Regions from separate parts of the Neobacillus sp. FW104-15D2 genome, predicted to be linked through region 3. Evidence: riboswitches for the same ligand, from Rfam matches in the RefSeq annotation. Region 3 holds a riboswitch; each other region holds the start of a gene.
The links. Region 3 has a riboswitch for cyclic di-GMP ahead of AC3WR0_RS15285 (methyl-accepting chemotaxis protein). Riboswitches for the same ligand answer to the same signal wherever they lie in the genome.

Region 1 (6,540 bases), on a different contig from region 3:
TCACCTGATTTAAAAAAGCAGGAGGTCCCTAAATCTGCAAGCAAGAAAGACCAGGAGAATGCTGCAAAATTGAGGGATCAGGAAGAGCTTAAAGCACTGCAGGGAAAAGTCCAGGCCTATATCAGTCAAAAAGGGCTTACAGATAAGCTTCAGACTTCTTTGACAGATGAAGGTCTCCTTATTTCAATAAGAGACAATGTTTTATTCAATTCAGGAAGTGCAGACATCCGAGGTGAGGATATTAAAACAGCAGGGGAAATTGCCGATCTGCTCATTATGGATCCGCCAAGGAATATTATTATCAGCGGGCATACAGATAATGTGCCTATTAGAAATTCGCGGTATCAATCAAACTGGGAGTTAAGCGTAATGCGGGCCGTCAGCTTTATGAAAATTATTCTGCAGAACGATAAGCTGGACCCTCGCTGGTTTAGTGCTAAAGGTTTTGGAGAGTATCAGCCGGTTGCCCCAAATAATACTCCTGATGGCAAGGCAAGAAATAGAAGGGTGGAAATTTTAATTCTGCCTCGCAGCAAAAGCTAAATCATTTATTGGTTTAGCTTTTTATTTTATCTTTTCTATTCTATTTAAGCCTTCGAAACTTCACTTTTCTTTTAACTCTATATTCAAAAATTCATATTACGGGATAAATTCTTAAAGGATTTCCTGAGGTTTTAACGAATATATTTATTAGAGAAGGAAAACGTTTGCGCAGTCGAGGGAATGCTGGGAAACATCCTGCCTGCGATAACGGGAGATGAGATAAGCGATGGATCAAGTTGAGAAAAATACTTTATTAGATATCCTTGGAAAAGAACCGCATTTTACAGAATCACACGAAATGAATGAATTAAAAAGAAAGCCTGATATTTTGTGCATCGGAGGAGCCAATGTCGATCGCAAAATTCAATCGATAAATGACCTCATATTGGGAACCTCCAATCCAGCTAAAAGCGTTGTTTCATGCGGAGGGGTAGCTAGGAATATTGCTGAGAACTTGGGAAGGCTAGGCTGTAACCCTTCTTTGCTGTCATTTATGGGAAATGACCCTGAAGGCAAGTGGATTGTTAATCAGTCAAAAGAATTTGTGAATTTTGCTCCGTCTGAAATACTTGAAAATCAGCTAACAGGATCATACACAGCTGTTCTTGATTCGGAGGGTGAAATGGCTGTAGCTTTAGCAGATATGGAGATTTATGAAAGTGTAAATACAGCATTAATAGACAGCAAATGGCCGTTTATTTCGCAGGCAGAGTTTATCTTACTGGATACTAATTTTCCTGCTGCTGTTTTGGAGAAAATTATTCATTACTGCAAAACTGAACAAATCCCTTTATGTATTGCTCCTGTTTCTGCTCCGAAAATTAAAAGATTGCCTGCTTGCCTTAAAGGTGTGGAGTGGGTAATTACTAACAAGTCGGAGGCAGAAGCACTATCAGGAGTGGATATTCTTTCAGAAGGAGATTTTTTCAAGGCGGCAGAAGCTATCCTGGCGAAAGGCGCAGAGAGAACTGTTATTACACGCGGTGATAAGGGATTGATTTACTTTACCAAAAATGGAGAGGCAGGCGTTCTTCACTCTCCATCTGTTCCGGTAATGGATGTAACGGGAGCAGGAGATGCACTAATAGCCGGAATCCTTTATGCATTTACAAAAGGAATTGATATGGAGAATTGCTGTAAAATTGGAGCCGCTTGTTCGATTATTACTTTGCAGTCTATAGAAACAGTTAGTTCAAAATTAACATCTCACGAACTTCAGGAAACGTTTCGCAAATTTTTTAGCAAGGGGGTAATCAAACATTGATAAATAAATATTTAACCTATTCAGATGAAGTAAAGCAGGCGAAAGCTGCAGGAATGCCAATTGTAGCACTTGAATCCACTATTATTTCACACGGTATGCCTTATCCTCGCAATGTGGAGACTGCAAGGGAAGTTGAAGAGATTATCCGAAACAATGGTGCTGTACCGGCCACAATTGCCATAATAGATGGAAAAATTAAAATTGGTCTCTCTGAAGACGAGCTTGAATTTCTAGCTGTGAGCAAGGATATTGAAAAAGCAAGCAGAAGGGATCTTCCTTATCTTCTTGCAACTGAAAAACATGGTGCTACTACAGTTGCTGCTACAATGATTTGCGCGCAGCTTGCAGGTATTGAAGTATTTGTTACAGGCGGCCTTGGAGGTGTGCATAGGGAAGCTGAAAAGACGATGGACATTTCAGCAGATTTACAGGAACTAGCTAAAACCAATGTAGCAATAGTATGTGCGGGTGCGAAGTCGATCCTTGATCTTGGGTTAACAATGGAATATTTAGAGACTCAGGGTGTGCCTGTAGTTGGATATCAAACAGAAGTACTTCCGGCATTTTACACAAGAACCAGTCCTTATAAGGTCAATTTTAAGATTAACTCATCTGAAGAGGCGGCTAAGCTTATACGGGTGAAGTGGAACCTTGGACTGGATGGTGGTGTTGTAATTGCAAATCCAATACCTGAAGGTGCGGCGCTGGAGGAACAATATATTAATCAAATTATAGAGACCGCTTTAATAGAGGCAAATGAAAAAAGGATTAAAGGAAAAGAAGTTACTCCATTTTTATTAAAAAGGGTAAAAGAACTGACTGAAGGTAAAAGTCTCGAAGCAAACATAGCTTTAGTCAAAAACAATGCGGAAATTGGAGCCAAAATTGCTGTTGAATTGAAAACTCAAGATATAAAGCTCCTGTAAGGGGCTTTTTTTGTATGGATTTTTTTGGAATGGCTCTACCCTGAACTAACTTTGGAACACTGTTAGTTATTTCATACTGCCAATTTTTTTGCATGGAGGTATGTCTGATTATTAGGGAATTGGGAGGGGCGGCACTTCTCGAAATCGCATTTAGGATTATTGGAGGATGCTAGTTCTATGTCCTGTGGAAAAATGGGCTGGTAACCCTGGAATGAGGGACGATGAGAAAGCCTGACATTTTGTCCGCGAAAAGCAAGCGCTGGGAGTGGAAATCAACATGAAAGATTAACAAGGTCTAAAAAATTTTGAGAAAATTAGGAATAAAGTAATGATTTTTTTACAATTGGCTGGTTATTTTAAAGTTGAGTCGACGAAAAATTTAACTTTTTTAACAAATTAGATTGTAAATAAGCATATTTTACTAAAAAGTAAAAAAACTATGACAGTAATTTGGTGAATATTGAAACAATTTGTATATAACTTACTGGATATTTGTGACAAAAAGCAACACAGTACGAAAAAAGAACTATATATAATAAACATACCGATAATACTTAAGTATGTAAGCAAATTTAATAATTAAATCAAACAATAAAGCAGAAAAAGGCAAACCCGTTGAAAAACTGGGACGCAAAGCTGCAGATCTAAGGCAGAGAGTAACTGTTAGGATGGCTGAGCTGCCTGGAATACGATTGTATTTTAGGGGTGGAAAAGTGGTAAAAACAATGAAAATGGTTGAAGGCTTAGATCAGGAATGGATGGATCTAATATTGGAAGCACGCAACTTGGGGATTGAAATGGAAATGGTAAGAAATTTTTTCAAGCAAAACGGAACAAAAGAGTTAGTTGCAGTGAGTGAAAACAATCAATAAGCCATTTTTCTGCCAGAAAGCACTTATTTTATTATTAGTGATAGTAACACAATAAAAAGAGGCTTGCCAATGGCATGCCTCATTTGTTTGGTTGATTAATACGCCATCTATTAAATTCCAGGAATTCGCGAAATTGATCTTTAGAAACACCAGAGCTCATAGCTTCTTTTACAAGCTTCATCCATTCAGAGTCAAGGTCATCTGGGTTCATTTCATCATGAATGAAATGATCAACAGGAACATGCAGCACAGCTGCAATTTTTTCAAGAAATTGAATGGAAGGATTCCTCTGTAGGTTTCTTTCCAAAGAACTTATATAGGATTTGGCAACACCTGCCTGTTCAGCTAGTTCAGATATTGACATTTTCTTTTCTAACCTGAGTTTTTTTACTCTGTCACCAATCATTTATCTCACTCACCTTATTTTCTCTATATTAATCATGATAACAAATAGAAACAAAAAGTTCCATATTAAGAACGAAAATGGTAATGAAAATTAACTTCTTACATAAGCAGTAACTGTTTTTTTAAAATAAAATTCTGTTTTAAATACGAGAGCAGAGGGAAAACAATAACTGAACTTATTTAAAAGGAGCTGACACCATATGCCAAAGAAAATCGCTTGTTTAATTACATCCATGTTTGAGGACTCAGAATATAGCGAGCCGGCAAAAGCATTTCAGGAGGCTGGGCATGAAGTAGTGACCATTGAAAAGGAAACTGGCAAAACAGTTCAAGGTAAGCAGGGAAAAGTTTCTGTTAAAATCGATAAGAGTGTTGATGAAGTTTCCCCTGAAGATTTCGATGCGCTATTTTTACCAGGAGGATTTTCTCCTGATATTTTAAGAGCAGATGAACGGTTTGTTAATTTTACAAAAGCATTCATGGACGCAAAAAAGCCTGTTTTAGCTATCTGTCATGGTCCGCAGCTTCTCATAACAGCTAAGACACTTGATGGCAGACATGTAACGGGCTATAAATCCATTAGGGTGGATCTTGAAAATGCAGGAGCAACTTTTTCAGATGAGGAAGTGGTTGTTTGCGGAAACCAGCTTGTAACAAGCAGAGATCCTAACGATATTCCTGCCTTTACTCGGGAATCTTTAAAGCTACTACAATAATTCGTCGCCAATCCCCCCAGTATGGGGGGATTTTTTATTTTTTTTTTGAAATATTGCTTCACAAAGGCTAATATTAAAGAGGAATTCCATACAATAGGATAGTAGATAGCGGCAAGTCAGAAAGGCGTGAAATGAATGATAGTCTTAAAATCTCAGCGTGAGATTGAATTAATGAAAAAGTCTGGAGAGGTTTTGGCAGCCACTCATCGGGAAATCGCTAAGATGATTAAACCCGGAATCACTACCTGGGAAATTGAGGAGTTTGTTGATGAATTTCTAAAGGAAAATGGGGCAACACCGGAGCAGAAGGGATATAAGGGGTATAAATATGCTACCTGTGCCAGCCTAAATGATGAAATTTGCCATGGCTTTCCTCGGAAATCACCGCTCAATGAAGGCGATATTGTAACAATTGATATGGTAGTAAACCTAAATGGTGCTCTTTCGGATTCTGCATGGACATATGCGGTAGGAAAAGTTTCAGAAGAAACACAACGTTTGTTAAATGTAACAAAAGAAGCTTTATATAGGGGAATAGGGGTCTCTGTCGAAGGCAATCGTGTTGGAGATATCGGCCATGCCATTCAAACCTATGTGGAGGCAGAGGGTTTTTCAGTCGTACGCGACTTTATTGGCCACGGAATTGGGGCAGTTATTCACGAAAAACCAGAGGTGCCTCACTATGGACTTCCCGGAAAAGGTCCAAGATTAAAAGAGGGTATGGTTTTTACGATTGAACCGATGGTCAATGTTGGTCGTCATGAATCCAAAATGGACAATAATGGATGGACAGCAAGAACTATTGATGCCAAGTATTCAGCCCAATATGAACATACCATTGCCATTACTAAAAATGGACCAATCATCTTAACAGACCAAGGCTAAATATCTTCATTGAAAATAAAAACCCGCTGCCGAAGAAGCAACGGGTTTTTAGAAATCTTTAAATTTTCTTGTCTAGCTCTAGCGCCTAGCGAATTTTCAGCTCTGAGCAGCTTCTTTGAGATCTTGGCATCAAGTATAAACTTCTCACAGCCAGTGTACATCCCACTTCTCCGTACGATAAGTCAACATCGAATTGGAAGCTCTTCGGTGTTGTCTAGCTTCAGTTCCACGGGAGGTGGCTAATCTACGCTTTACTTATTGCTTTCGAAGATTTCCAAGCTCTTCTACTAAAGCTTGCATTTCGTTTGGACTAAAAGAGTTTTTTCGCATAACCAGTTCATAGATTTCTTTTAGCTCTTCATACATTTCTTCGTCAAAATGAGAAGGCTTGATGGCTCCAAGGTTTAATACGTTTAATTTTTCTTTTATTTGTTCAATCATATATTCAACATTTTCAATTGATTTTTGTGATAAATCCATACCGACCTTCCTTTCCATTTAATTAATCCCATCTTTCCATGTTGCAGTAAAAAAGTCAATTAAAATTCTACATACAGCTGGATGTTTGGCCAGGTTTTAAAGGGGGAAGGATTAAAACATGTAATCGCAGGGTTAATCAGTTGAGAATGAAGATAAGTGCTTGCGGGATGAAAAAGAGATTGCGCCAAATTTTAATTTTTTTAAGGAGAGATATAAATGTCGGGTACAAGCGGTTTCTGGAAGGGAATTTTGTGGGGAGCAATTGCCGGAGGCACCCTAAGCTTATTAAAAAAAGAAACAAGACAATCAGTATTGGAAGGCTGTAAAAATGCATCAGGAAACATTTCACAGGTAATAAAGAATCCCGGAAAAGTATCAGAACAGCTGAAAACGGCAGCTTCTAAGCTTCGTTCCACGGTGGAGGATGTAGTGGAAGATTTATCTTACAT
Region 2 (6,540 bases), on a different contig from region 3:
CAAGGTTGGATGAAATAATAAAAGGGATTGAAAGAGTAAAAAGACTTAAAAGGAAAAATGAAAGAGAATAGTATAATAATTTTACTCTCCCTTTCACAATTTTTACTTTTTCAAAGTAGGTAACAAATTGGCAAATCAAAAATAACATAAGCGCTGACCTAAGTGTTGCTAGGAAAAGAAATGTTAATGTTAGAACTTTCACTGCAAAGGCAAGCTTTTTACGATTTTTGCCTAAGTAAGAAAGTTCCAAAAATAAACCAAAAATAGCTAACATGAATGCATAGCCATCAGGCGTTCCGACGATAGAAGGTAGTCTGGGGATACCACCCTTAAAATGTTTAACATTAACACCGTACTCAAATCCCATTTGTATTAGTCTATCTATTCCCATATTCCATTGTATAACCCAACCAGTTATAAGGCTAATAAAAACAATAAGAAAGACTTTGTGCATATTGTACTTTTTATTTTTCAGATACACACCAAAAACAATAGCTCCCATAGGCAATAAAGTAATTTTAATCCCATAACCAAATGTAATAATAGTATTTCCGTTTGATAAACTAAACATGCCCACTGCTAACATCGTTGATAATAAACCAACTATAGTCAATAACATGTAATTTAAAGGATACTTTTTGTTGAATAATAACCAAATTAAGCTAATGAAAACAAACCATGCCAGCAAAATATCTTTTGACAATCTGACAATACTGTTCCCTTGAAAAATTATAAGTGAACCATAAATTGATAAATAGAAAAAGAAAAGAAACATACTAATCTCAAAAAATCTTTTCTTAAAAGTTGGTATATGAATCATATTTAATCCTCCCCAAGAATTAATAATACCATTTTACAAAGGGAAATAAATAGGCTTTTTTTGTCATATTTACATTTAAACTTGATACCAAACTCCGAAATATTGGTGAACCCGGCAACTTTTCCAGCCGCAAGAACTAAATCAGCTCCCAATATTCGCGTTGTCTTGCGGAGTAATCTGTACGGTCTTTGCCCGTAATGTTTTGAACAAACCGTTATACCCGGTTAATGGCTGTGTCGGTGGTTGCCGATGTATGATAAAAACTAACACATATGCCCCGTAAACACGCGCAGTTGTTGCACCTTCATTTACATAACCGTTTTTCCGTTTAATTCACATTTGCATCTAGGTAGTTAAACTGAATCCAGTATGGAGTGAATGATGATCCAATCATTTCACAGTACTCAATCCGTTTATTCTTCACGCCGTTGGACATAAGCAAAAATGCCCCTTTTGTTGCGCCTCGTATTCCCAAGAGTATATTTTAAGTTTGCGTCTTAATGAGCTTTTACCTTTCAAATGGCCCATAAAATACGAAACGGATATATTCGGTGGTATTTTAACCAATATATGTATATGGTCTGGCATTGGCATCTTTTTAATCTACATCCTTCATATCGCATAGCCTTCTTAAAATAGCACGTATATCGCTTTTAACTTTCCATATACAACTTTCCTTCTGTACTTGGGGATTAACACAATGTGATACTTACAATTTCATCTTGTATGTGATTAACTATTGTCACTCATTTGTAAAATCTCCTCTTGTTATTTGAAATTGGTTTGACGGCCAATATCTATTATAACAATAGGAGATTCTTTCTGTTTAATAGACAACTCTAGAAGTTTCATTTTCACTCAGGCAGAGTTTGTGGTTTAAAAAGCCTAAATAAAAATCCCCCTGAATTACTTTCAGGAGGAAAATTTGACAAGTGTTAATAAGCACTTTCATTTAAAAAAATATTTACTTATGCTGTCTCCTTTTTTTGCGGACGTCATCAGACTTATTGTAATAAGCATAATTAAAGATCTGCCAATCATCCCCGCAATAAAAATAAACATAAAGTAAACCTCCTAATTCCGTTTATAATTCGCAGGAATTCTTCCGTTTCAACTACTGACTGGCATAGTCATAAAACCTTAGCCCCTTTAGTTTTGCGCCACCATCTTTCAATAATTTTGCCATTTTCTACTAATTATGTAATATATATTATAACCTTATACCATATTTATCCATTATAAAATAGCTCAAATACCCGTTTATATTTTTGGGTTTGAATTATTATTCTTAATGCATTTTTTATTAAAAAGGGTCAAATAAAATCTGTTCATTTTCTATTAATCCACCTCTCATTTTCTTGTATAATCCCGAAAAATAACCATCTACATTTTTAAAAATTATGTTATAATTTGTAAAGAATTGAATCATAGAGGAGAATACTACTTTGAAAAAATTTTTATTAATCGCAGGCAGTATCATTGCAGTTTTGGTTTTAGCAATTGGAGGCTATGCATATTATTTATACAGTTCAGTTAAAGATACTGCTGGCCAAATGCATGAGGATGTTAAATTGGGCAGTGACCATAAAAAACCTGATATCGAAAAGAGCAGTCAACCGATTTCCATTCTACTTATGGGTGTGGATGAGCGGAGTGGGGACCGGGGGCGCTCTGATACTCTTATTGCCATGACATTGAACCCCAATAAAGATAACATGCAAATGGTGAGTATCCCCCGGGATACGAGAACGGAAATTATCGGACACGGTTCAACCGACAAGATTAATCACGCATATGCCTTTGGCGGTCCTAAGATGGCCATTGAAACAGTTGAAAATTTTACCGGTATTAAAATGGATTATTATATCCGCGTCAATATGGAGGCATTAAGTGCATTAGTAGATGCTGTTGGAGGAGTCACTGTTCACAATGATTTGGATTGGATAGATGAGGGATACTATCAAAAAGGATATCACTATAGCAAAGGCGTTCTTGAATTAAACGGGCCTCAGGCATTGGGTTACGTTCGTATGAGACATTTAGATCCTGAGGGAGACTTTGGACGGAATAAACGCCAGCGCCAGATTATCACCGCAGTTATTGATAAAGCTGCAAGCGTTTCGTCTGTAAATCGATTTGATGATATCCTAGCTGCTTTGGGAGACAATATAAAAACCAATATGACCTTTGATGATATGATGGCCATCCAAAAAAATTATAGGAATTGCCGAAACAATATTAGCCAATACGAGGTTCGGGGCAGAGGCACGAAAATAGGCGGAATATATTATTTACAGGTTCCTGCTGAAGAAAAAGCTAAGGTTACCAATATGTTAAAGAGTAATTTATCGAAAAGTTAATTGAGTAGGAGGGATGACTAGCCCCTTTCACACCACCGTACGAACCGTTCAGTATACGGTGGTTCCATTAAGATGTACGCAGAGTTACAAAGCGATTATATAAACTTTTCAACCCTCGTTGACTCCAGTAGGAGTTGTCGAGGGTTTTGTGTAGAATTATACTGCAGGCAATTCTACAATATTTCTTTCTTGAGTTTCCCCATTCATATGCTTTTGATTTAGATACCGCCTAAGCCAAGAAGTTTTCTAATTCGTATCTTAGGTTTCTTCCATTGTTTCCATTCACACATCCTGGACATTCGTCTAATCCATTCATCAAATTCCTTAATTTGCTTGGAGTGTCAGCTAACGCAAAGTAGCCGTACCAGCCCCATAGTATCGATTTAACATTTCAATCCTTTATTCCATCGATTAGGGTTTTGATCTAGGAGTGATTCACCTTATCTTTTGCTTTAGGCGCTTAATGCTTTCTGAGACAATATGCACCTTCGGTTCTTTTAAGGAAGTGAAACTGAATCCCAGGAATATTCTTTTCCAAAGTTGGTCTACTGATAACTTTTCCCGTTTACTTTTAACTTTAAATCCTTCTCAATAATGGATGTCATTACCCGCTTTCTTAGACTTGACATAAATATTAGTAAGTAAGAACCACTGGAACCTTCCTAATAGCCCCTCCCAGAACCGGACGTGAACCTCTCAGCTCATCCGGCTCCCATTATTCAGCCGTTGTCTTGATACCTAATTCCCAATGTTTGTTAATATGCCTTAATGTTGGATACATCTCAGATTGGTAGAACTTGCCGTAATAATTCCACCCTATCATTTTTGAGTCAAATATATGCGATAGGTCCGATAGGTCCTTTTCAGCTTTCAGCTGAAGTTTCCAATCCCTGACTTTTTGTCGAATTGATTTCTTGGATTTGTTACTAATCGCAGGTGTAAAGTTTACAAAGTGCTTTCCCCACTTATACTTCGACAGTCTTGGTCTGAACGTGTACCTAGAAAATCAAAAAATTCATGATTTCCTTTCTATCTTCATCTTTACAATATACAATTAGTGTTTTAGTAGGATGAAGTTCAAGTTTAAATTCGTTCATCCTATTGTTTAAAGATTTAAGCAATCTTATCGCTCCATCTTCTGTTTTACAATGGATGACTGCGTCATCCGTATATCTCACGAATGGGTTATTTGGGTGTTTAATAGACATTCATTTATCAAATGTGTAATGTAGAAATAGTTTTGTGAGAACAGGACTCATAACTCCACATTGCGGTGTGCCTGAAGTGCGTTCTATTATACCTTCTTTCGTATGAAAAGGTGCTCTTAACCATCTATTAATATATAGTCTTACCCATTTAACGTTTGTGTGCTTTGCTACTGCTTTCATTAGTAATCAATCCACGGTAAATGTTATCGAATAAACCTTTAATATCGAATTCTAGAACCCAGTTAGAAATGCTATTTTAAATATGTTCAATAACGCTTGAATAAATATGTACATATTTGCTTTCATTTTACATACTAGTCATGAGGTGACTAGCTATGTATCTATCATTAAAGATCGATGTTAATTTTGAGATTAACAGTCTTTTTGACTTACCAAAATTCAAGCAGCAAATGGAGCATATGAAAATGAAAATTAATAAGAGTAAATTAGCAGAGGAATTAGGGGTTGACCGCCGAACCGTTGAAAAATATTTAAACGGTTTTGTCCCTAAGAGGACGAGAAAAAAATCTTCAAGATTGATGAATACTATGAAGTAATCGCAGCCCTTTTATCAGAGGATTCCAAGCAGGTGTTTTATTATCGTCGAGTGCTTTGGCAGTACTTAAAAGATAACCATTGGCTGGAGTGTGGCGCTTCCACCTTTCGTGCCTATATTGCACGTATTCCTGAATTTAATGCCTACTTTGTGGAGGACAAGCGCATTACTTCTCCAAAGGGGACGATCCGTTATGAAACTCCACCAGGCAAACAAGCTCAATTATATTGGAAGGAAAATATTTTATATGAAACAAAAGATGGGGAAAAGGTCGAGATCAATGTGGCGGCACTCATTCTTTCTGCCTTAAGAGTATGAACCTTTTATATGAGCATATCCAAATCTCAAAGTACTCTATTTTCCTTTTTAACAGAAGCTTTTGAAGCATTTGGAGGTGTTCCTGTGGAACTCCTTACGGATAATATGAAAACGGTGATGGATGTACCACCAGAATACCAGGGAAAGAAAGTAAGCTTACAGGTGTAAGATGACCATTTATGGATTTATTATAACATGAAACTAATTGCACAACATCCAATCAGTAAAGCTAAGCTCAATTATCAGGAGGCGCATTATAAATCAGCTCTGGCTGTTTCAGCTCCTCACTATCTTGAAATTGATGATTGGGCTAAGAAAAACCTAGAAACGATTGGAGAGGTGTATAAGTCATGACTACTAATTATCAGCAGTTATTAAGGGATCTTGAATATTTAAAACTAAAGCAGATGACCTTACATTTAAATGAAGTCGTTGATTTTGGTGTAAAGAACCAAATGTCATTTATTGATACACTAATTAAATTAACCAATTATGAAATTGATTTGTGGGAACAAAATATGACTCAATCAATGGTAAAGGTAGCTGCTTTTCCACACCTGAAAGAAATAAAAGACTTTGATTTTTCTTTCCAAACATCTGTCCATCAACAGCAGATTCTGGATTTTCTAACATTCCGTTTTATTGAACAGAACGAGAATATTGTTTTCTTAGGACCAAGTGGCGTTGGGAAAACCCACTTGGCCACTGCCATAGGTATTGCCGCAGCAAAGAAACGGACAAGCACCTATTTCATTAAGTGCCATGATTTAATCCAAAATTTAAGACGGGCCCGACTGGAGAACCGCCTTCAGGATCGGTTAAAGCATTATACAAAATATAAACTATTGATCATCGATGAGATCGGTTATTTACCAATTTATCAAGAAGATGCCAAGCTGTTTTTCCAACTAATAGATATGAGATATGAGAAAAGAAGTACCATCTTAACGACGAATGTAAATTTTAAAGTGTGGGACGAAATTTTTCAGGAGCCTAAGCTGGCAAATGCCATCTTAGACCGTTTTTACACCATGCGACAGTAGTAACAATGGTGGGAGATTCCTATCGCTTGAAGGATCATTTTGTGAAAGAAAACGAGTGAATTTGTACATTGTTAAACGAGCAAAAGTGTACATAATTGTGTTTACATTTATATCCAGTTGTATTTCCACACCTTTTGAGCGTAATCTCTAATGCTTGAATAGGACTTTTATGAGGTCTGTAACTGTAAAAATCCTCGTGAAAGAATGGTTCTACTCTCAAGTTACTTGTCAAGTT
Region 3 (6,540 bases):
TGCCATCTTGGATACCTCAAATAAATCATCTATTAAGATCTTGAGGCGTTTTGATTTACGGTCAATTATATCCAAGTATGCCACCCGGTCTTCCGTTGCTATATCATTGGCTTTTAATAGTTCTGTATAAGTAATAATAGAAGTTAATGGTGTTCTAAGATCGTGGCTGACATTTGTGATCAGCTCAGTCTTCAGTCTCTCACTCTTCGCGAATTCCGTTTGCGATTTTTTCACACCTTGTTTCAACTCATTAATATTTCCAGCAAGAATTGATAAGACGGACTTTCCAGAAACGGGCAGGTCCGGGCCAATCCTTCCTGCTGCAAGCTCGTTGGTTTTTTGAATAATAGAATTAAAATATCCAGCCTTTTTTACGGTCAATAGAAAAATAGGTGTTCCTATGAAAAGCAGAAGTAAAACATAAAACATCAAAACCGGTATATTAGCTGCTGTTGCGAAAATAGCTATTGCCAGACTGATGAAAAATACCACTGTAACACTAAGGAGAAGCTGAGTGCCAAAGGATTGATTCGAAAACGCATCCTGAAGGCTTTCCTTTGTATGGTGGATGGAGCCCTTCATTTTATGCCAACCTTTGCTGACTAACCCTCTTTCCCATTCCTTTTTAACATTTGACCAATCTTTTAATTCATCTGCAATCAGCTTTCCCTGCAGGATGGCGAGTGACATGAAGATGGCGCCAAATATGATGCCTGTAAGAACATCCGGAATGAACTGATAAGGGTATTCATTTAAATTAAGAACTTGATCGGTAATAACGAACAAAAAGAGAATGGTGCCAATGGCCGAGATTCCAAAAAGAACTGTCCTTGAATCAATAGGAAGCTTATTATAATAGGGCCTCCATTTTTCAATGGTTAGAGGTATTACTTTAGAGCGTCTGCCCAGAAAAATGCTAAGTACCAGCGCCAAAACACTCGCTCCAGTATAGATGAGTAAAAATAGCTGCTTCGTTTTATAGTTATGATAATCCTGTATTACCCTGCTTTCTAAGGGTGCAGATTTAGAAACGCCAATCCATCCATCAAATGTTCCTGTATCATTTGGAAGCAGCTCCTGGCCATCAATTGTGATGGTCACATTAGAAAAGGCATTAGCGGTATAGTGAGTAATAGATAGCATATTTTTGTTATTCATATAATCACTAGGTGAGTCATCATCCGAAATATTTAAATTGGTATATAGTTTATCAGTCTCACTATTTTTTAAATAATATTTAAAAGCTCTTTTTAGCTGAAGAAACTGCGGGCGGCTGCTTTCTCTTTCTGCAAAGTAATCATCAAGCTTCTTTTCTTTTTCCTTTATAATCTTTTCCTTCACATAGTCCTCATCTTGAAAGTTCCTGGTAATGTCAGCTATTTTTTTGTCTCTTTCCGTTCTGTATGTATCCGCTGAAACCTGGTCTTTTGCCGCTTGAGCTTCCTCAATCTTTGAATCATATTGGCTCTTTATATTAATAATCTGATCGGTTAAATTTCCATAACGATTCCGATACTCTTCAATTTCATCTTTTGAAACAGTAATAGACTTTTTAGCATCATTCTTTGTCGTCTCATTTAATTCAAACTCTTTAAGGTAGGAGCCAAATTCCTCCTGTAGCGCCTGGAAATTTGGGGTTTTAAAATAATCCGGCTGCATATACTTTGTGCCATTGGCTATAAAAGTAAAGACACCGCTTAAACCAAAAGTAAACAGCACTGCCAGAAAAGCCAAGTTCCATCTATTTTTCCATCTTGTACCCAATACCCCACACCACCTTTAAAAATCTTGGATTTTTCGGATCAATTTCAATTTTTTCGCGTATTTTCCTAATATGGACAGCCACTGTATTTTCAGCGTTATAGCAGGATTCCTTCCAGACCAGCTCATAGATTTCATTAATGGAGAACACCCTGCCAGCATTTTTCATAAGCAGTTCAACTATCTTATATTCGATTGGTGTAAGCTTTACCGGCTCTCCATGAACCCTTACCTCTTTTGCAGCCTGGTCGAGTGACAGACCGTTTAAGTCAATCGTTTTTGAAAAACCTTCATATGTACCTAGTGCAACATATCTGCGAAGCTGAGATTTAACCCGTGCAACGAGTTCCATTGGATTGAATGGTTTTGTTACATAGTCATCCGCCCCTACCTGCAATCCCAATATCTTATCGGTATCCTCGCTTTTTGCGCTTAAAATAATGATCGGTATATTTTGCTTCTCCCTAATTTTAAAGGTCGCCGATATTCCATCCAGACGGGGCATCATCACATCCAGAATAATAAGATGCACCTTATGTTCATCCAATATTTCCAGTGCTTCTATTCCGTCTCCTGCTTTTAATACCGTAATTCCTTCATTTTTCAAATAAATTTCGATAGCATCCCGAATCTCTTTTTCATCATCCACGACAAGTACAAAATATGGATTCATCTTGAAACCTCCCTTCCTTTCCTTCGATAAATCTATAGTAACCAACGAATCTTAACATTCACTCTGCAAAAATCTTAAGAATTTCTTAAGATTGACAGAAAAGCGTAAGCGACTGTTTAGGGGCGACAAGAATAAGAAGAGTCGGAGAGAAGGTTGCTCTTTAACCTTCCGACGGGTTGGCTTATGACCTCGATCCTAGGCGCTGAAGCTAGACAAACTTTAAAGTTTTCAATATAGTAATTAGATTCGATACTGGAAACTTTATTCCTTTTTTGGGAACATACAAAAGAACTGCCCAAATGAGGTGACCCCCAAAAGGACAGTTCTTTTAAATCTAATGACCTGGAATCCCGAACTCCTTACGGCTACAGACTCGTGCATTTACACGAATTTTCGTGCATAAGCCGATTAGGTCATGCATTTTGAGTCAAACTCGTGCATTCCCTTTTAAAAAACATGCATTCCTTGCTCGAAATCGTGCATTTCCATCTTGAAATCGTGCATTTCCTATTAAAAATAGTGCATTTCTTTTAAAAATTCGTGCATTTCTTTTTAAAATTCGTGCATTTCTTTCACGTCGTTTTTCATTTCCTTTAAAAAAGCTTTGTTTCTATTAAAAGTTCTTCGTTTCTTTCAAAAATTTCTTCAATTCCTCTAAAAAGTTCTTCAATTCCTCTAAAAAGTTCTTCATTTCTTCTAAAAATCTTCATTTCTTTTAAAAAGTTCTACGTTTTTTTCAAAAATTTCTTCAATTCCTCTAAAAAGTTCTTCGTTTCTATCGAAAAGTTCTTTATCTCTATCAAAATCCCCCTTCAAGATCGGCCGTAAGGGTTCGGCCCGGTAAAAAAGAAGGCTTTGACAGCCTTCTTTTTTAAATTCTAAATTTCCCGATTAGCTCCTGCAGTTCTACTGCCATATTGGTTAGTGAATTCGCTGAAGCTGTAATTTCCTCCATACTTGCAAGCTGTTCCTGCGCAGAGCTGGAAACCATTTGGCTGGCAGTTGCCGATTCCTCTGAAATTTTTGAGATGGTGTCCATATTTCCTGCTATTTGTTCTGCACCTGCCGCCATTTGCTGCGTGGCCGAAGATACGTCCACAATCTGAGAGGCAACCTGTTCTACAGAGAGTTGAATCTGTTTGAATGATGTTCCGGTATGGTCTACAGCTTTAATTCCTTCCTCTACTTTCCGCGTTGTAAGCGTCATCGAGTTAACAGCATGATCTGTCTCGGATTGAATTAATTGAATTAATCCCGCAATTTGGCGGGCTGAAGCAGCAGACTGTTCGGCAAGCTGCCTTACCTCGTCTGCCACCACCGCAAATCCTTTCCCCTGTTCTCCCGCCCTTGCCGCTTCTATTGCAGCATTCAACGCAAGGAGGTTGGTTTGGGAGGCGATGCCTGTTATTACGTCTACAATTTGTCCAATTTGCTTGGAACGTTCTCCAAGTCCTTTAACAACTTGGTTTAAGTCAGTGACCGTTTTATTGATTTCTCCCATTTGCTGAACGGCATCACGAACAGCTTCTCCGCCAAGCTGGGCAGCCTCAGAAGTTTCTCCCATATGGTCTGAAACATTTTGAGCGCTTGCTGCAATTTGACGGACGCCAATGGTCATTTCATTTACTGCATTAGAGCTTTCATCCAGGCTGCTAACCTGTTTTTCTGCTCCAGCAGCCACATCCTGGAGGGACATCGTAACCTGTTCAGTTGCTCTGGCAGTTTGATCTGCACTAGCCATTAACTCTTCAGCGGAAGCAGCTACCTGTTCAGATGTGGACGACACATGACGGATTAATTGGCGAAGATTCTCGCCCATACTATTAAATGAGTTCGCCAGCTGGCCAATTTCATCATTGTTCTTAATTTTAATAAAATCAACAGTAAGATCTCCGCCAGCAATTTGTTCAGCAACAACGGCCATTCTCTTAACCGGGCGGGAGATGACCCTGCTGATAGAATAGGCAACAACCAGACCAACAGCCAGAGAAATAATACCAATCAGGAGCATCCAAAATTGAGTAGCTTTAGTTCCCTCTTCTACTGCGTTACGTTGGCTTGCTAGCATACTGTTTTGATAATTAATAAATTCATCTGACTTTGCAGCAAACTTTTCCACTACTGGAGGGGTTTCAATAGAAACGATAGTAGTATACGCTCTCGTGTTATTTTCGTCTTTCAAATTGAAAGCTCTTTCCATTAAGTCATCATATTCTTTATTTATTTCAATAATTTCCTTAAGAAGCTTTTTGCCTTTAGCTGTTTTAAGTTTAGCATCTAATTCTTTGCTCGATTTTTGAAATTCCTTTTGCAAGTCTTGAAAACTGAGTTTATCTTCAAGATTTCCTGTTAAAAGATAGCCTCTTCCAGCGACCTGGCGTTCCCTAACGGCTATAACCATATCCTTTGCACGAAGCACCTTATCAACCCGGTCCTGTAATAAGTTTTCATAAGAATCATTTACTCTCGAAATCTCGTAAAAACCAAGTGAGATAATAACTCCCATCAGGATTAAAATAGCCAAAAAACCACTGTACAACTTTCTGCTGATTGTAACCAATAAAACCATTCCCTTTCTGTCTGTTCCTTGCTGTTATATATTATTTAAAAAACTTAAATCCACACTAAAAAGCCATCCCAAAAAGAATAGCTTCATCCGAAACTATTCGGCATGCTGGCTGGCATAGACAAATTCCCCTTAGCCCCTATAGCTTTGCGCCGCTGCCTTTAGACAGGTTTGCCTTTTTCTAGTTCATTATTTAATTTATGTCATTTTTATAGTCCTTTTTTCACAGACAATTGTAATTATAACATTTACCAAAAAGAATACAATATTGGATAGTGAGGAAAAAACCTCCACTTTATAGCATAGTGTTGTGTTTTAGGATTTACGGCTAAGCCTTCATAGAAAACATGGCATTCGCCAAGCCCTTTTGGCGGAGCGCTAGTTTGTTTATCACGGCACATCCTCAAAAAGGCTCCTTCGTACGATGTTAAACTAACTATGTCTTTCTTGTACTGTGCTTTTCGCCTGACTAGGCTTCCTAAAAAATCTCCTTGTTTAAACTGACGAAGTCTTCCTTTTCCTGTCCTCGTGGCTTAATAAAATTGGTAAACTTAAAAAAGCAGGGCCGCTATCGGGCCCTGCCTTAATCCTTATTTCTGTATCCATACTCGCTTACTTTCAGCGCGTTTTGTTAGGCCATTCGCATCAAGACGCTCAAGAAAAGGAATCATGTATTTTCGTGACAGTCCAAGAATTTCCTTGGCATCTCCCACTTCAAATTCACTTCCTGTTCCCTTCTTAAGGTCCGCAACCGCCTTTTCAAAAATAGCTCCATGATAGGCAAATTGCTCATCAAGCAAGACAACAAGACCCTCATCCTCGAGGAGCTTTCTTAGATCCCAAGTCAAATTGTCCGGGATTCCTGCCTTCGTAAAATAATCCTGAATATAACGTACCTGAAGTCCATCCTTTTTAAGTTCCTCAACGAGGTTTTCAGAACGCTTTTGCCAGTTTTTTGGGACGTGCGGAGTAAAGCTCGCAAGCGATACAAACTGTCCTTTTCTTGCAAAAACTCCTCGGCTAATCCCATTTTCGACTACATAATCAAGTAAGGATTTTGGGAACCTTTTTTGCATAGACTGCAGGAGCTCTGCCTTATTTAAACCAGTTTTCATTGAATTAGCCAAATGAAACTCCTGAATCCTATCGTAAATATCCTCCTCAATCGCATGGACTAAGGAACCTAGAGTGTACTCTTTTCCGTTATATAAAACGAAATCCTCATCCTGCAAATGCTGCCGGAGAACCTCCTCATCAAGCGCTGTCCGCTTAATTAATTCGGATAGCTGAAGGCTTTTTTCTTCATATAAAGCAGCGGAAATTCGTTCCTTTGGTGATCCTTCCTTTTTCTTGCCTAGTTCTTCAATGGTCTGCTCCCCAAATCGGTACTTATTCCCACGTGGGTCAATCACCCATCCGCCTCCGATGGTTTCCTGCGGGCTTGGGCGTCTGAGGATAAACCTGTCGCCACGCTTAGTGAGAATTTCTTCCTCAAGCCTCAGCTGACATAGGATTTCCCCATTTTCTTCCTTGAGTTCAT

Region 1: another riboswitch for cyclic di-GMP. It lies ahead of AC3WR0_RS17735 (anti-repressor SinI family protein); the one in region 3 lies ahead of AC3WR0_RS15285 (methyl-accepting chemotaxis protein).
Region 2: another riboswitch for cyclic di-GMP. It lies ahead of AC3WR0_RS06700 (transposase); the one in region 3 lies ahead of AC3WR0_RS15285 (methyl-accepting chemotaxis protein).

Annotation. Positions count from the first base shown of each region.
Region 1 is NZ_JBYTCJ010000023.1:74,169-80,708, reverse strand. It holds gene motB (flagellar motor protein MotB) at 1-543, shown strand, start outside; gene AC3WR0_RS17745 (carbohydrate kinase family protein) at 770-1,807, shown strand; gene AC3WR0_RS17740 (pseudouridine-5'-phosphate glycosidase) at 1,807-2,733, shown strand; cyclic di-GMP riboswitch class I at 3,329-3,418, shown strand; gene AC3WR0_RS17735 (anti-repressor SinI family protein) at 3,447-3,605, shown strand; gene AC3WR0_RS17730 (helix-turn-helix domain-containing protein) at 3,685-4,011, opposite strand; gene AC3WR0_RS17725 (type 1 glutamine amidotransferase domain-containing protein) at 4,211-4,726, shown strand; gene map (type I methionyl aminopeptidase) at 4,862-5,611, shown strand; gene AC3WR0_RS17715 (DUF1128 domain-containing protein) at 5,867-6,091, opposite strand; gene AC3WR0_RS17710 (YtxH domain-containing protein) at 6,308-6,540, shown strand, end outside.
Region 2 is NZ_JBYTCJ010000006.1:10,010-16,549, forward strand. It holds gene AC3WR0_RS06695 (hypothetical protein) at 1-820, opposite strand, end outside; partial or broken gene AC3WR0_RS06700 (transposase) at 1,241-1,519, opposite strand; cyclic di-GMP riboswitch class I at 1,930-2,014, opposite strand; gene AC3WR0_RS06705 (LCP family glycopolymer transferase) at 2,266-3,180, shown strand; partial or broken gene AC3WR0_RS06710 (group II intron maturase-specific domain-containing protein) at 3,248-3,816, opposite strand; gene AC3WR0_RS06715 (group II intron maturase-specific domain-containing protein) at 3,896-4,159, opposite strand; gene AC3WR0_RS06720 (reverse transcriptase domain-containing protein) at 4,179-4,388, opposite strand; partial or broken gene AC3WR0_RS06725 (transposase) at 4,724-5,616, shown strand; partial or broken gene istB (IS21-like element helper ATPase IstB) at 5,613-6,364, shown strand; partial or broken gene AC3WR0_RS06735 (reverse transcriptase domain-containing protein) at 6,530-6,540, opposite strand, start outside.
Region 3 is NZ_JBYTCJ010000018.1:103,728-110,267, reverse strand. It holds gene AC3WR0_RS15295 (HAMP domain-containing sensor histidine kinase) at 1-1,764, opposite strand, end outside; gene AC3WR0_RS15290 (response regulator transcription factor) at 1,742-2,434, opposite strand; gene AC3WR0_RS15285 (methyl-accepting chemotaxis protein) at 3,306-4,994, opposite strand; cyclic di-GMP riboswitch class I at 5,100-5,186, opposite strand; gene selB (selenocysteine-specific translation elongation factor) at 5,591-6,540, opposite strand, start outside.